One region of the Stenotrophomonas sp. STEN225 genome, then DNA from elsewhere that is predicted to be linked to it. Evidence: predicted binding sites of a transcription regulator. Region 1 holds the regulator's gene; the other holds the start of a gene.
What was found. Region 1 encodes FliA, which starts transcription of late flagellar genes. Its sites were predicted from a motif close to TAAAGTTTNNCNNNCNNNGGCCGATAA; they were not measured.

Region 1 (4,412 bases):
TGCCTCTTCGGCGGCATGGCACAGCTCGACCATGGCGGTGATGCCGAGGAAGCCGGCGCCGCCCTTGAGCGTGTGATAGCCACGGAACACGGCGTTGAGCTGGTCGGCGTCCTGCGGCGCCTGTTCCAGCGACACCAGCTGTTCGCCGAGGCGATCCAGGATCTCCTGTGCCTCGATGATGAAATCGGCGGTGATGTCGTCGGATACCGCGCTCATGCTTACAGTCCCAGGTCCGACAACAGGTCGTCGGCGTCGTTCTGAGAGACCGCGTGGCGGTCCAGTCCCTTCAGTGCCGGTCCGGCCAGCGCCGGATCGGTGCGATGCTGCTCCGGTGGCAGGCCCAGCGCGCCAAAGCCTTCGTGCACGCGGCGGACGATGCCGACCACGCGACGGATGATCTGTCCGGTCAGGTCCTGATAGCTCTGGGTCAGGGCAATCTCGGTCAGGTTGTGGCGGATGCGTTCCAGCTGCGCATCCTGCCCCGGCTGCAGGCCTTCGGCGCGCAGCTGTTCGGTGAGGCTGCGGCACTCTTCGGCCAGGTCCAGGGTGCGGTGCGTGGCCTGTTCGGTCATCGCCACCACATGGTCCAGGCGCGCGCAGGCGTCGTCCAGCTCGCCCGCCTCGCTGGGGACGGTCGGCAGTTCGCCCAGGGCCTGGCCCAGTTCGCGGGCCAGCCGTGACAGGCCGCTCATCATCGGCTGCGTGCGTGCGGCCACCAGGGCGTCGATGCGCTGGCGCCAGGCGCTCTCGTCGCCGGATTCGAGCGCGTCGAGGGCTTCCTGCAGGCGCAGGGCGAGGGCGTTCTTGTCGACCGTGGCGTCCATCAGGCGCTGGCCGCCAGGCGTTCGAAGATCTTGCCCAGTTTCTCTTCCAGCGTCTGCGCGGTGAACGGCTTGATGATGTAGCCGTTCACGCCGCTCTGCGCCGCTTCGATGATCTGCTCGCGCTTGGCCTCGGCGGTGACCATCAGGACCGGCAGGGTCTTGAGCTTGGCATCGGCGCGGATCGCCTTGAGCAGCTCGATGCCGGTCATCACCGGCATGTTCCAGTCGGTGACCACGAAGTCGAACGGCTGGCTCTGCAGCATCGACAGTGCGGCATGCCCGTCCTCGGCTTCGGCGGTGTTGGTGAAGCCCAGATCGCCCAGCAGATTCTTGACGATGCGACGCATGGTCGAGAAGTCGTCGACGATCAGGATGCGCATGTTCTTGTTCAAAGCGGAGTTCCTTTGTTGTTCAGTCGCCCGCGGTGGCCGTGGCCGCCGCAGGCATGTTCATTCTTCAAGCCCGGCATCCGCGGCCTCGAAGATCTTCAGCCGGCCGCGCAGGCGCAGCACGGCCTGGCCGTGGATCTGGCAGACGCGCGATTCGCTCACGCCGAGCACCGCGCCGATCTCCTTCAGGTTCAGCTCCTGCTCGTAGTACAGCGAGAGCACCAGCTGTTCGCGTTCGGGCAGATGGCCGATGGCCTTGCCCAGTTCGCGGCCGAATTCGCCACGTTCCAGGACCTGCTGCGGTGTCGGTCCGCCCTGGGCGACGGTGTCCAGTTCGCCCTGGTCTTCGATGCGCGATTCCAGGCTCAGCACCTGGCCGCGCGAGGCGTCCTCCATCAGCCGCAGGTATTCGGGCAGTGGCATGTCCATGGCCGCCGCCACCTCGGTGGCACTGGCTGCACGGCCCGTGGTCTGCTCCAGGCGGCGGATGGTGGCGGCCGCATCGCGGGCGCGCCGATGCACCGAGCGCGGTACCCAGTCGCCACGGCGGATCTCGTCGATCATCGAGCCGCGGATGCGGATCGAGGCATAGGTCTCGAACGAGGCACCCTGGTCGGCGTCGTAGCTGCGCGAGGCTTCGATCAGGCCCATCATGCCGGCCTGGATCAGGTCGTCCACTTCGACGCTGGCCGGCAGGCGTGCGGCCAGGTGATGGGCGATGCGCCGCACCAGGTCCGAGTGCTGGGCGATGACCTCGGTCGCCGCCGAGCGCTGGACTTCCCTGTACTGGGCCGCGCCTTTCATGCTGCCACCCCGCGTTGCTTGAGGATGCGCTCGAGGAAGAATTCAACGCCACCGCGTGGCTCGGTGGGGGCCTGCCAGCGGGCGGTGCGACGGGCGATCTCGGTGATCGCCAGCGCCGCCGGGCTGGATGGATAGGCCTTCACCACCGGCTGCTGGCGCTGCACCGACAGGCGCAGCCAGTCATCCTGCGGCACGCAGCCCAGGTAGTTCAGCGAGACATCGGCAAGGAACTTCTCGCAGACCCGGGTCAGCTTTTCATACAGCACGCGGCCCTCGTTGGGGTCGCGCACCATGTTGGCCACCACCTGGATGCGGTCCACGCCGCGCTCGCGCGACAGCACCTTGATCAGTGCGTAGGCGTCTGTGATCGAGGCCGGTTCGTCGCAGACCACGACAACCGTGTCCTGTGCGGCCTGGCAGAAGGTCAGCACGCCGTCGGTGATGCCGGCGGCGGTGTCCACCACCATGATGTCCAGCTCGCGTTCCAGTTCGGAGAACACGTTCACCAGGCCGATGTGCTCGGCCGGGGCCAGCTCGGCCATGTGCCGCCGACCGGACGCGGCCGGCACCACCAGCACACCGTTCGGACCTTCGACGATCACGTCTTCCAGCGAGCAGCGGCCGGCGACCAGATCCGCCAGGGTGTGGGTGGGATTCAGCCCCAGGATCACGTCGATGTTGGCCAGGCCCAGGTCGGCGTCGAGCAGCAGCGTGCGCTTGCCCATGCCGGCCAGCGCCACGGCCAGGTTGGCCGAGACGTTGGTCTTGCCGACGCCGCCCTTGCCGCCGGTCACGGCGATGGTGCGCACAGGGCCGAGCGGCTCGCTTCGGGTGGCCGACAGCGGGAAGGTCTTGGTCAGCTTGGCGTACTCACGCGACGGCATGGTTCAACTCCGGGTTGCAGGGCATATCGGCCGCTCGGCGCAAATCTTCAAGGCGAAGTACAAGATTGGCCGCGCTGGCCCGGTGCAGGTCGTCCGGAACGTCCTGGCCATCGGTCACCCAGGTGATCGGCAGCGCGTGGTCCACCGCCACTGACAGGGCGTTGCCGAAGCGGCCGGTCTCATCCAGCTTGCTCAGCACCAGGCCCTGCAGGTTGGCCGCGCCGAAGCGGCGCACCACCTCGTCCATGTCGCCAAAGCTGGTATTGGCCGGCAGCACCAGCAGAGTGCGGACCTGGCGGGCGGCACGCAGCCACTGCAGCTGCGCGGCCAGGGCGCGGTCACGCGGGCCCAGGCCGGCGGTATCGATCAGCACCAGCTTGTAGTCCTTCAGCCGCTCCAGCAGCTGGTCCAGGTCGGTACCGCTGTTGGCTTCATGCACCGCGATGCCGAGCTGGCGGCCATAGCCGTACAGCTGCTCGCGGGCACCGATGCGCAGCGTGTCGGTGGTGACCAGGGCCACATCGCGCGGCGCGTGCTTCTCGGCGAAGCGCGAGGCGAGCTTGGCGATGGTGGTGGTCTTGCCGGCCCCGGTTGGACCGACCAGAGCGATCACGCCGCCTTCTTCCAGCGGATCGACCGGCGCGATCGGCAGCCTGCGCGAGATCAGGCCCAGCATCAGCCCGCGGCCCCGGTGGGCTTCGGTATCCAGCGGTATCTGCATGGCCACATCGCGGGCCAGCCCGGCATCGAATCCGTACTCGTCCATCAGGTCCAGGGCGGTCGCCCGCACCGGGCAGCCGCGCAGGCGCTCGTCGGTGAAGCGGTTCATCTCGCGCTCGATGACCTGGCGCATGCCGGCCACTTCGTGGCGCAGCTGGCGGATCTCGGCATCGTCCTGTGCAACCACCGTCAGTACCGGCGCCGGGGCAAGGAGCGGCGCCGGCGCCGGCGCGGTCTCCGCTTCAGCGGCAGCGGCAGGGGCTGGCGTGGTCTCGGCAACGTCCTGCGCGTACGGCGGCTCGGGGTGCACGGACTCGGCCTGCGCAGTGGCCGCAGTGGTGATCGGCAGCGGCGGCGGCAGCACTGCCGGCGCGGGGGATTCGTGATGCTCGTCCTGCGGCGGGTCGATCAGGAAACGGGCGCGGTTGGCGGGCGCCGGTGCGGGAGCCACGACGGCGCTCGCGAACGGCGCGAAGATCTGCTCCGGCAGTGCCGGATCGTTGACGGTGGCACGCGCCAGGGTGGCAGCGAAGCCGGAACTGCCGCGGGTGGGCACGATCTCGTCCGCACTGTCCAGGGTGCGGCCGGTGGCACCGACGGCCGCGCGGGCGAGGGCGGCCACGGCCGATGTGGTGGCCGTCACCGGCTGCTGGGCAGGTGTCGCGGAGCGGCGACGGGTGACCGCGGCGATCACTGCATCCGCGGCGGTGCGCGGTTTCGGCGGCGGCGGAGCTACGTCGCGCCGCGAGGCTTCCAGCGCGCGTTGCACCGCGCTCTCGTCATAGTTGGCT
Region 2 (4,412 bases), on a different contig from region 1:
CCACTCAGACCTGCGCACGGACGCGCGGCAAGGATGCAACCGACGCCCGGCCCCCGCCGGGCGTCTTCGTTTCCGGCGTCAGGCCGCGCGCAGCGTGGCCGTCGTGCCCGTGGCCGACTGCAGCCGGAAGCGGGACACCGCCACCGCAAGCTGCTCGGCCTGCTCTTCCATCGCGCGCGCGGCAGCACTGGCCTCTTCCACCAGCGCCGCATTCTGCTGGGTGGTTTCATCCATCTGCACCACGGTCTGGTTGACCTGCTCGATGCCGGCCGACTGCTCGCGCGAGGCGGCCGAGATCTCGGCCATGATCTCGTTGACCCGCCCGACCTGGCCGACGATCTCCTGCATGGTGTTGCCTGCGCGGTGCACCAGCTGCGCACCGCTGCCGACCTGGGCCACCGATGCGTCGATCAGTCCCTTGATTTCCTTCGCCGCTGCGGCCGAGCGCTGGGCCAGCGCGCGCACTTCGCTGGCCACCACGGCGAAGCCGCGTCCCTGCTCGCCCGCACGCGCGGCCTCAACGGCGGCGTTCAGGGCCAGGATGTTGGTCTGGAAGGCGATGCCGTCGATCACCGAGATGATCTCGGCGATGCGCTGCGATGAGGTTTCGATCTGCTGCATGGTCTGTACCACCTGGCCGACCACCTTTCCGCCTTCGCTGGCCACGTCCGCCGCCGATGCGGCCAACGTGTTCGCCTGCAGGGCATGATCGGCATTCTGGCGCACGGTGGAGGTCAACTCCTCCATCGACGCTGCCGTTTCTTCCAGGTTGGCCGCCTGCAGTTCTGTGCGACGCGACAGATCGCTGTTGCCCGCGGCGATCTCGCCGGCCGCCAGGCGGATGCTCGCCGCTGACTGCTGGATCTGGCCGACGATATGGGTCAGCTGTTGCGCGGTGCTGTTGGCATCGTCGCGCATCACCGCGAACACACCATGGAAGTCGCCCTGCATGCGTGCACTGAGATCGCCGGCGGCGATGGCGCGCAGCAGCGTGGAAAGCGCCGCGAGGTTGTGGTCGCTGGCCTGCATCATCGCGTTCAGCGTGGTCACCATGCGGCGGAAATCGTGCTCGAACCGCTCACTGTCACCACGCACGGCAAAGTCGCCGGCGGCAGCAGCGGCGGCCAGCTGCTGGATCTGCTCGTTGATCGCCGCCAGGTTGCTCTTGGTGGTGGCCATGGCGGCGGTGAACACCGCCTTCTCGCCCGGCAGCGGCTCCATGTCCACGCTCAGATCGCCCACCGCGTAGCGCTGCATCACGTCCACCAGCCGCTGGGTGACCGCATTGCTGGACGCCACCAGCTGATTGCTGTCGGCCACCATGCGACCGTACTCCCCCGGGAAGGCCGCCGCGTCCATCCGGTAACTGAGCTCGCCCGCATCATGGCGGCGTGCCATCTCTGCCTGCGCCGCCATCACCGCCTGCAGCTGTCCCCGCATGCCCTGCATCGCCTCGAGCAGGCGCCCGACCTCATCGTTGCCGCGCGCCGGCAGCGCGGTGTCCAGCTTGCCCGCCGCCACGTCACCTGCAATGCGTACCGCCTGCGCCAGCGGCCGGATCGCCAGGTGACGCAGCAGCAGGTAGACACCGGCGCTCAATGTCAGCGCGGCCAGCACGCCGACCAGCAGCGTCAGCCACAGCAGCTGGCGAGCCTCGGCCACGATAACGGCATGCGGCACCACCACACCCAGCGCGAAGCGCTGCGGGGCATCGCCAACCCGCAGTGGCACGTACAGGCGCACATTGCCGGCGGCATCCGGCTCGAACGCTTCGACGGTCCTGTCGGCCGCGATTCCGGCCAGCATGTCGCGGGTGAAGGCATCGGTGCGCGGCTTGCCGATCTCGGCGGCGTCGGCCGAAGCCAGGACTACGCCCTTGGGCGAAAGCAGTTCAACGCGGCCTGCTCCCATCGGCGCAAGCGTCGCCAGATGCTTCTGCAGCGCCGCCAGCGAGAAATCGACGGTGAACACGCCGAGGAACGTGCCGTTCTCCACGATGGGCGTGCTCAGGGTGCTCATCAGCACCTGCTGGCCGGCGATCTCATAGGCATAGGGCTCGCTCACTTTGGGCAGCTTGTCGCGGCTCGGCCCCATGTACCAGTCACCGGACCCGCTGGCGGTGTCGGTGTAGTCGGTCATCACCGACTGCTGCGGTTTGCCATCCTGCCAGGCCCAGTAGCTCATGTAGCGACCCGTGGCGTCATGTGCCTCACTGTTGACGAACTCCGCGTCCTTGCCATCGAAGGCATCGGCCTCCCACATGGTGCTCTTGCCCAGCCACTCCGGGTGCGCGCGCAGCTGTTCGCCGAGCACGGCCGCCAGGCTGGCACGATCAGGCTGGTCGCCCCGCGAGCGCTGGGCCAGGACGGCCTCGACCATGGCATCGTTACTGGCGAAGGCGGTGCCCAGATCGGCCGCGACCTGGCGTGCTTCGGCCTGCGCCTCGCTGGCCATGGTCTGCCGCGATGCGTTGATCAGGCTGGCACTGGCCTGGCGGTAGATCAGAAAGGCGGTCAGGCCGAAGCACAACAGCGCGATGGCAGCGGTGCCCAGCATCAGCTTATGGGCGATGCTGCCCGGACGACGGGCAGCGGCGGAGCGGGAAGACGGCATGGGAGGGTCCGCAAGGCAGGTCAGGACATCCGGCACCGCGTTGGCGCCGCGCTGGTGCGCGATCCCTCGCGCGGCGACCTGTCTGAGCCGGGCGATGCCCGGCACCGCAAGGGCGCACCGGGTTAGCGGCCGTTCCGCGGCGGGGTTGAGCCGTTGCCCTGCGTCAAGCTGAATGCACTCAGTTTGGGATGGCTCATACGTGCGGCGAACCTACTCGACCACCCGGTCCTTCAACCACTGCGTGCGTGGCAGCACTTCGATGCTGCCTGCCGCGTACTGCTGCAGTACATCGTCCGGACCGTAGCGCGGCTGCCAGCCCAGCACCGCAACCGCACGGCTGCCGTCGTACACGCGGTCGATACTCAGCGGCAGTGGCCAGCCGCGGCGCTCGAACTCGGCCAGCAGCTGCGGTGCGCGCCGCGCCAGCACCCGGCGTGGCTGGGTGGCCAGTTCCAGGCAGTCCTCGCGCCGGAAGGGGGTCGGCGCGCAGGCGATGTAGCGCTGGAACGGTGCGCCCCCGTTGTGCAGCAGCGCGGCATGCGCGCTGGCCACATCGCGTGCATCCAGGCCCCGGTGCAGGCGGAACATCGCCATGCGCTCGGGAGGCTCGGGGAAGCAGCGGCCCATGCGCAGCACGCGCACGGCGAACGCCTCCGATGCCGCGGCTTCGGCCAGCGCCTCGGCCTGCAGCTTGGTGCGGTGGTAGATGGTCCTGGGCAGGGGTTCAGTGTCTTCGTCGATCCAGCGACAACCGCCTGCCACCACGGCATGGCCATACAGGGCGGTGGTGCTGGTCAACACGAAGCGTCCGACGCCGGCGTCACGCGCCAGCCGCAGCAGCTGCGCGGTCGCCTCCACGTTGATCTGCTGGAACACCGTGTCCGGCACCAGCCCGACATGCGGTGCATGCAGCGCAGCGGTGTGAATCACCGCATCCACGCCGCGCACGGCACGCTCCAGTGCCTTCGTGTTGGTGACGTCGGCAATGATGCGTGTAGTGGCGAACGGGCTGCGGTCCAGCCCGATGACTTCATGGGTGGCCGCCAACGCGCCGAAGATCGCGCGTCCGATCCGCCCGGAACTTCCGGTCAACAGAATCTTCATTGAGTCCATTCACTCAACAGCGCCCGGGAGCTACCGGGATGAACCGATTCTAGGCGTGGCCTGTGTCCAGGGCGATAGCGGCGCTGCGCAAGTGCAGCGTCAACAGCAGGCAGGCACAGCGTGAAGGCCACGCGCCATCCGCGGACGCACCGTTAGCCTGCCGTCGGCAAGCATGAGACTCCGCCACGCCGAGAGAGATCCCCTATGGCCAGCAGCAACCGCGGGTTCGCGTCGATGGACCAGCGCACGCAGCGCGCGATCGCCGCCAAGGGTGGGCGCGCCGCCCATGCCTCCGGCAACGCCCATGAATTCAGTTCCGCCGAGGCGCGCATTGCCGGCCGCAAGGGAGGCGAAGCCATCAGCCGCGATCGCCAGCACATGGCCGCGATCGGTCGCGAAGGCGGCCATGCACGCCACGCCCGCGCACAGCAGCAGCGCCAGCAATCCGACCACGGTCCACGGGATCGCGACGAACCGGGTCAGCAGGACTGAGCAACGCGCCTCAGCTGTGGCTGAGCAGGTTCAGCAGGCGCCCGAACGGGTCCCTGACGAAGAACCGACGCACGCCCCATGGCTCCTCGACAGGACCATAAACGACATCAATGCCGGCGCTGCGGATCCGTTGCAGGACGTCATCCAGATCGTCCACCTCGATCGACAGGTCCGGTACCGGCGTTCCCGACCCGCCCTCGCTG

Region 2: ACVOJ1_RS12135 (methyl-accepting chemotaxis protein) is a predicted target of FliA. The motif match lies at 2,736-2,762, and genes of this name have one in related genera.

The regions. Positions count from the first base shown of each region.
Region 1 is NZ_JBRRBV010000006.1:219,062-223,473, reverse strand. Features, by position in the region: gene ACVOJ1_RS08650 (chemotaxis protein CheA) at 1-216, opposite strand, end outside; gene ACVOJ1_RS08645 (protein phosphatase CheZ) at 219-824, opposite strand; gene cheY (chemotaxis response regulator CheY) at 824-1,216, opposite strand; gene ACVOJ1_RS08635 (RNA polymerase sigma factor FliA) at 1,274-2,017, opposite strand; gene ACVOJ1_RS08630 (MinD/ParA family ATP-binding protein) at 2,014-2,901, opposite strand; gene flhF (flagellar biosynthesis GTPase FlhF) at 2,888-4,412, opposite strand, start outside.
Region 2 is NZ_JBRRBV010000010.1:149,133-153,544, reverse strand. Features, by position in the region: gene ACVOJ1_RS12135 (methyl-accepting chemotaxis protein) at 79-2,613, opposite strand; gene ACVOJ1_RS12130 (NAD-dependent epimerase/dehydratase family protein) at 2,824-3,717, opposite strand; gene ACVOJ1_RS12125 (KGG domain-containing protein) at 3,922-4,209, shown strand; gene ACVOJ1_RS12120 (VOC family protein) at 4,220-4,412, opposite strand, start outside.